One region of the Streptomyces sp. NPDC088554 genome, then DNA from elsewhere that is predicted to be linked to it. Evidence: riboswitches for the same ligand, from Rfam matches in the RefSeq annotation. Region 1 holds a riboswitch; the other holds the start of a gene.
The links. A riboswitch is a leader RNA that binds a small molecule or an ion and turns the genes downstream of it on or off. The one in region 1 is predicted to bind S-adenosylmethionine.
Positions count from the first base shown of each region.

Region 2: it holds a riboswitch for S-adenosylmethionine, as region 1 does, so the genes downstream of both, thrC (threonine synthase) here and ACIP8W_RS13655 (aminotransferase class V-fold PLP-dependent enzyme) in region 1, are expected to answer to the same signal.

Region 1 covers NZ_JBIVMF010000009.1:203,250-207,012, reverse strand. The annotation lists gene ACIP8W_RS13665 (rhomboid family intramembrane serine protease) at 1-373, shown strand, start outside; gene ACIP8W_RS13660 (Lrp/AsnC family transcriptional regulator) at 370-651, shown strand; gene ACIP8W_RS13655 (aminotransferase class V-fold PLP-dependent enzyme) at 665-2,080, opposite strand; SAM riboswitch class IV at 2,323-2,440, opposite strand; gene trpD (anthranilate phosphoribosyltransferase) at 2,622-3,686, opposite strand.
Region 2 covers NZ_JBIVMF010000015.1:41,193-44,955, forward strand. The annotation lists gene ACIP8W_RS18900 (trehalose-6-phosphate synthase) at 1-226, opposite strand, end outside; gene ACIP8W_RS18905 (hypothetical protein) at 287-466, opposite strand; gene ACIP8W_RS18910 (glucosyl-3-phosphoglycerate synthase) at 523-1,542, opposite strand; SAM riboswitch class I at 1,718-1,844, shown strand; gene thrC (threonine synthase) at 1,862-3,217, shown strand; gene ACIP8W_RS18920 (ubiquitin-like small modifier protein 1) at 3,309-3,584, shown strand.

The DNA.
Region 1 (3,763 bases):
CGCCGTCGGCGCTCTCGCGCTGTCCGGCTACGCCGTCGCGAACGCCGCCTCCGACCAGACCCTCGTGGGCGCCTCCGGCGCGATCTCGGGGGTGCTCGGCGCCTTTCTCCATCTCTTCCCCCGGGCCAGGGTCACCAGCCTCTTCCCGTTCCTGTTCTTCCTGCCGCTGCGTTTCCCGGCCTGGATCGTGCTGGTCTTCTGGTTCACGCTCCAGTGGCTGGCCGCGCGCGGCGCGGAGCCGGGCCCCGGAGTTGCCTATCTGGCCCATCTGGTGGGCTTCGGCGCCGGTTTCCTCTACGCCTGGGGGCGGTACTGGCGTACCGATACAGTGAGAGCCACAACCGGGGCCACCGAGGGAGAACGCCAACCGTGATCACCGCGATCGTGCTCATCAAGACCAGCGTCGACCGGATCCCCGAGATCGCCGAGTCGATCGCCGCGCTGGACAGCGTCAGCGAGGTCTTCTCCGTGACGGGTACGTACGACCTGATCGCCATGGTCCGCGTCGCCGGGCACGACGATCTGGCCGATGTCATCCCCGGCGCGATCAGCAAGATCCCGGGCGTCGAGGCCACGGACACGCATGTGGCGTTCCGTACGTACTCGCAGCACGACCTGGAAGCGGCCTTCGCCATCGGCCTCGACGCCTGACGCGTATCAGGCCCTACGCCGCGCCACCGTCCCGGTCCGGTACGCAACGGCCGTCCTCCGTGCGGTAGTTCCACCGCGCGCCGTCGCTCACCAGCTCCTGTACGGCATGGACGAACCGCTCCACGTGCTCGTCGGGCGTCCCCGCCCCGAAGCTGACCCGGATCGCGTTCAGCGAACTCTCCCCCGGCTCCGCCTCCGGGGCGCCGCACTCCCCCGGGTCGCGCGGGTCGCTGCCCAGCAGCGTGCGCACCAGCGGGTGGGCGCAGAACAGGCCGTCGCGTACGCCGATGCCGTACTCCGCCGAGAGGGCGGCGGCGAAGTGCGAGCTGTTCCATCCCTCGACCACGAAGGACAGCACCCCGACCCGTGGCGCGTCGTCGCCGAAGAGCGAGAGCACCCGCACCTCGGGCACCTCGGCCAGGCCCTCGCGCACCCGCGCGACCAGCCGCCGCTCGCGCGCGGCCAGTGCGTCGAAACCGGCCTCGGCCAGCGCCTTGCAGGCCGAGGCGATGGCGTACACCCCGATGACATTGGGCGAACCGGCCTCGTGGCGGGCCGCCGTGGTGTGCCAGTCGACGTCCACCCCGCCGTCCGCCCGGCGCGCGACCTTGCGGCTGGCGCCGCCGCCCGCGAGATACGGCTCGGCGGCCTGGAGCCAGTCGGCGCGGCCCGCGAGCACCCCGGAGCCGAAGGGCGCGTACAGCTTGTGCCCGGAGAAGGCGATCCAGTCGACGTCCAGCTCGGCGATGTCCACGGCGTGATGCGGTACGAGCTGGGCGGCGTCCAGCACGATCCGGGCGCCGTGCGCGTGCGCGGCGGCGGCCAGTTCCCGTACGGGCCACAGCTCACCGGTCACATTGGACGCACCCGTCACACAGACCAGCGCCGGCCCCTGCGGGTCGCGTGAGGCGAGCGCGCGCTCCAGTGTGGCGACGGCCGCGGCCGGGGTGCGGGGGGCGTTCAGATAGGTCACGCGGGCGTCCCGCCAGGGCAGCAGGGAGGCGTGGTGCTCCGTCTCGAAGACGAAGACCTGGCAGCCGTCCGGGATCGCGGCGGCGAGCAGATTCAGCGAGTCCGTGGTCGAGCGGGTGAAGACCACCTGGTCGTCCGGGCGGCAGCCGAGGAACTCGGCGACCGTACGGCGGCTGTTCTCGAACAGGTCGGTGGAGAGCTGCGACAGATACCCGGCCCCCCGGTGCACGCTGCCGTAGTACGGGGCGTACGCGGCGATGTCGTCCCACACCCGCTGGAGCGCCGGGGCGCTGGCCGCGTAGTCCAGCGCGGCGTAACTGACCTCGCCGCCGGTCACGAGCGGCACGGTCACGTCCCGGCCGAGCACCGGCAGCGGGGCGGCACAGGCGGGGTCGTCGGACGGCGCGACGGAGGGGGCGGCGGACGAGGTGGCGGTGGCGTTCGGGTATGCGGACATGGCGTTATCTCCCGGCAGGACACGTGGAAACGGCTTCAAGGACCCGCGGGCGGGCACGGCGGAGCCGTGACACGGCGCGGGGGATACCTCGACACGCGGAGATCGCTGGGGATCAGGGGAATACCGGAGATCACGGGGGACCGCCGCGCGGAGGGTGTTGAAGAGGGGGCCTGAAAGCCCTAACGCATTCGCTTGCTCACGAGACTGCTCCCTTGAGGACCAGGACCCCAAAGGTGGCAAGGGGTCCGCGCTTGCCGCAGACCTCGCTGCCTACGGCCTGGTCTTCACCCGGGGCACCCCGCCACGGACGGAGGGTTGCCGGACAGCGAGCCGGGGCCTAAATCGCTGTCACTCATGACCTTGGGCGAGAGTATGGCACAGGGCGCCGGGCGCCCCAAGAGATGTCCGCCATGCGGGACGGAAGGGACGGGAGGGGGCAGGAAAGGCGGGCCGGACCGGCAGGACGGGCAGGAACCCAACCCGACGCCCCACCCGGCTCGACCCCACCCGGCTCGACCCGCCCCTCCCCCGTCTCACCCGCTCAGGCGTTGCTCGCCGCCACCCAGCGCGACAGCGCCCGCGCCGCCGCCCCCGAGTCGATCGACTCCGCGGCCCGCGCGATCCCCGCCGTCAGCTGCTCCTCCAGCGAGCCCGCGGCCGGGTCCAGCGCCACCAGCGCCGCCGCCGAGTTGAGCAGCACGGCGTCCCGTACGGGTCCGGTCTCGCCGCCCAGCAACCGGCGGGCGACATCGGCGTTGTACGAGGCGTCCGCGCCTCGCAGCGCCTCCACGGGCACCAGCGGCAGCCCCACGTCCCTGGGGTCGAAGGGCCGCTCGGCGACCCCGCCGTCCCGTACGACCCAGACCCGGGACGTCGCGGTGGTCGTCAGCTCGTCGAGCCCGTCGTCACCCCGGAAGACCAGCGCGGAGTTGCCCCGCTCGGCCAGCACCCCGGCCACGATCGGCGCCATCCGGAGGTCCGCCACGCCCACGGCCTGGGCGCGGACCCGGGCCGGGTTGGTGAGCGGGCCGAGGATGTTGAACGTGGTCTGGGCACCCAGCTCCCGGCGGGCCTTGGCCGCGTACCGCAGCGCGGGGTGGAACTTCACCGCGAAGCAGAAGGTGATGCCCGCCTCCTCGGCGACCTCCGCGACCCGTCGCGGTGTCAGCTCCAAATTGACGCCGAGCTTCTCCAGTACGTCCGAGGCACCGCTCGCCGACGACGAGGCGCGGTTGCCGTGCTTGACGACCTTCGCGCCGGTCCCCGCGAGGACGATCGCGGACATGGTGGAGATGTTGACGGTCTTGGCGAGATCGCCGCCGGTGCCGACGATGTCGACCGTACGGCCGGGCACCTCGATCGTGTTGGCGTGCGCGTACATGGCGCGCACCAGCCCGGTGACCTCCTCGACGGTCTCGCCCTTGGCACGCAGCGCGACCGCGAACCCGGCGATCTGCACATCGGTGGCCTCGCCGCTCATGATGCGGTCCATGGCCCAGGCCGTGTCCCCGGTGTTCAGATCCTCGCCGCGCAGCAGGCGGTTCAGCACACCCGGCCAGGTGCGGCCCGCCACGGTGTCGCCTCCGACGGGGGTAACAGCGCTCATCGCTCGCTCCTGGGGTCCGGGACGGTACACGGGCCCGCCTGGGCCCGGGTCAACCCTATCGGGCCCGGAAACGCCGG
Region 2 (3,763 bases), on a different contig from region 1:
CACCGTCCCCGAGCGCCGCGCAGACCCACACGGCGTCCGCGTCCGAGTCGATGGCCGACAGCCCGGACACCAGCCCGCCACCACCGCGCCGCGCCTCCAGCTCGCCGTCGGCCCGCAGGGTGTACGAGACGGGGCCGCGGTTGGACGCGACGAGGACCCGCGCGGGGTTCGCGTGCGCTGTGGATCCTTCGGACTGCTCGGACTGCTCGGACTGATCGGAGGCCATGTGCCGAAACCTAGCCCGTCAGGGAAACGCTCAAACGTACGGGCGTATCTACGCCAACTCTCAGTCGCGGCGCCCGCGCGTGGCGGCCAGCGCGACTGCCCCCGCCCCCGTCAGCGCCAGTGCCACCCCGCCCAGCAGCCACAACCGCTCGGCGGTCGAGCCGGTGTGCGCGAGCTGTCCGTAGGGGTGCCCGTGCGCGTCCGCCAGTGTTTCCAGTGTTCCGATCAGCTGCTGCCGCACAACAGAAAATGGGTGCATAAGGCATTAATTTAGACAGCTGATCCGAAAATGTGCTGTTACGCCGCGCGGCCTGCCGTGTACTCCGCGATCTCCCGCATCGGCGGCCGCTCCTCCGTGTCCACGGCATGCGTACGCGGTACGAAACCATCGGCGCCCCGCTCGAACTGGGTCAGCAGCGGCCGTACCAGATGCCCCCGCGAGAGCCGTAGCTGCGCCGTACGGTAGATCGCCGCCGCCATCCGCCCCAGCGCCCGGTCGTCCTGGTGGCGGTGGAGCCGTACCCCCACATCGACCTGCGCCAGCGCGTCGAGGCCGACCGTGTGCAGCGCGTCCACCAGCAGGCCCAGCTCCACGCCGTACCCGACCGGGAACGGCAGCCGCTCCAGCAGCGACCGCCGCGCCGCGTACTCACCGCCCAGCGGCTGGACGAAGCCGGCCAGCCGGGGCCAGTGCAGATTCAGCAGCGGGCGCGCGACCAGCTCTGTCACCCGCCCGCCCTGGCCACCCGCGCCCGCGCCTCCGTCCACGTCCGCGCCTTTGCCCAGCGGGCGGTCGTACATCGCCTTGACGAACTGCACCTCGGGCTCGGTGAGCAGCGGGCCCACGGTCCCGGAGACGAAGTCCGCAGAGAACTCCCGCAGGTCGGCGTCCACGAAACACACGATGTCGCCGCTCGTCACCAGCAGCGACCGCCACAGCACCTCGCCCTTGCCGGGGAGCGCGGGCAGCCGCGGAAGTATCGCGTCCCGGTGCACCACCCGCGCGCCCGCGGCGGCGGCGACCTCGGCCGTACGGTCGGTGGAGCCGGAGTCGATCACCACCAGCTCGTCGACCAGCGGCACCGGCCCCGCGCCCGGCCCTGCCGCCGCGCCGGCCGTTCCCGGCTCTGTCCTCGCCATCAGTTCCCGCCGGATCACCGAGACGATCTCGCCGACCGTCTCCTCCTCGTTCAGCGCCGGAAGCACCACGCTCACCGTGGTGCCGCGCGCGGCTTTCGCCGCCAGCAACCGGGCGGGCGTACGGTCGGCAGCTGACCAGGAACGCCTGGTCAGCCAGCGGTCCACCTCTTCCAGCACGTTCGGTACTCCCTGGGCTGATCCATAGAACCGCGATACATGTGATCCATCTCGCGGTGCGGACGACTATCTCAACGGTCCGCGCCTTCGGTTACAGTCTTGAACAACACCGATGACCACCGCATGCCGGGGTCCGTGGTGACAAACGCGCCGGACCCCGGGTCCGGCGCCATAGCGCTCATCCAGAGGGACAGAGGGAACGGCCCGTTGAAGTCCCGGCAACCCTCCCGCCGACCGCGAGGTCAGGTGGGGAAGGTGCCAATTCCGTCTTGTGGCGAAGTACGCCGCGAGGAAGATGAGGAGAAAGGGCCTCGCCATCATGGCTGTGCAGACCGTCCGGACGAATGACGGCAAGAGCGGTACCGACGCCGCGGAAACTTCCGGCATCGCGGAGACCGCCGCGAAGATCTCCATCGATCTCGGACCCGCCGCCGCGCTTTCCTGCCGCGAATGCGGAGAGCGTTTCGACCTCGGGCCGATCTTCGCCTGTGCGAGCTGTTTCGGGCCGCTCGAAGTCGCGTACGACCTGCCGAGCGGCACCCCTGACGAGCTGAAGAAGCGCATCGCGGAGGGCCCGAACAACATCTGGCGTTACGCGCCGCTGCTGCCCGTCCCCGCCGATGTGGCCACCAAGCCCAACATCAACCCCGGCTTCACCAAGCTGGTCAAGGCCGACAACCTCGCCCGCGAGCTGGGCGTCACCGGCGATCTGCACATCAAGGACGACTCCGGGAACCCGACGCACTCCTTCAAGGACCGCGTCGTCGCCATCGCCGTCGAGGCCGCCCGCGCCTTCGGCTTCACCACCCTCTCCTGCTCCTCCACCGGCAACCTCGCGGGAGCGGTCGGCGCCGCCGCCGCCCGCGCCGGCTTCCGCTCCTGCGTGTTCATCCCGCACGACCTGGAGCAGGGCAAGGTCGTCATGGCGGCCGTGTACGGCGGTGAACTGGTCGGTATCGAGGGCAATTACGACGACGTCAACCGCTTCTGCTCCGAACTGATCGGCGACCCGCTCGGCGAGGGCTGGGGCTTCGTCAACGTCAACCTCCGCCCGTACTACGGCGAGGGCTCCAAGACGCTCGCGTACGAGATCTGCGAGCAGCTCGGCTGGGAGCTGCCCGACCAGCTCGTCATCCCGATCGCCTCCGGATCGCAGCTCACGAAGATCGACAAGGGGCTCCAGGAGCTGATCAAGCTGGGCCTGGTCGAGGACAGGCCGTACAAGATCTTCGGCGCCCAGGCCGAGGGCTGCTCGCCGGTGTCCGCCGCCTTCAAGGCCGGCCACGACGTCGTACGCCCGCAGAAGCCGGACACCATCGCCAAGTCCCTGGCGATCGGCAACCCGGCGGACGGCCCGTACGTCCTGGACATCGCCCGTCGTACCGGCGGAGCGGTCGAGGACGTCAACGACGAGCAGATCGTCGACGCGATCAAGCTGCTGGCGCGCACCGAGGGGATCTTCGCGGAGACGGCGGGCGGGGTGACCGTCGGCGTGACGAAGAAGCTCATCGAGGCCGGTCTCCTCGACCCGACCCTCACCACCGTGGTCCTGAACACCGGCGACGGCCTCAAGACCCTGGACGCCGTGGCACCCACGACCGGGCCGACGGCGACGATCAGGCCGAGCCTCGAAGCGTTCCGCGCGGCGGGCCTGGCGAGCGACGCGGCGAGCTGACCCGGCTCCCGCCCGGTCCGGCTCTCCTCCCCTCGCCGATCTTCCACCTCTCCTTCGTCGATCTTCCTTCCCTTCCCGGAAAGGCACCCTCATGAGCGTCAAGGTCCGTATCCCCACCATCCTCCGCACCTACACGGGTGGCCAGGCAGAAGTCCCGGCGGAGGGCGCGACGCTTTCCGAGGTCATCCAGTCCCTGGAGACCAACCACCCGGGCATCGCCGCCCGCGTCCTGGACGACCAGGGCAAGCTGCGGCGCTTCGTCAACGTGTACGTCAACGACGACGACGTCCGCTTCGAACAGGGCCTGGAGACCGCGACCCCCGCCGGCGCCGGCATCTCGATCATCCCGGCGGTCGCGGGCGGCTGAGTCGCGCAAATCTTCGTACGAGCGTGATCGGAATGGCCCTCTCCGGGAAAACGGAGGGGGCCATTCTGAATGATTGAGCACGCTAGAGTGGGGGAACGCCCCTCCTTTTTCGGCGCCGCTCCGATGTCACTCGCTCCCGAGCGCATACGAGAACGCGACAACATGGGGCTCGACTCCAG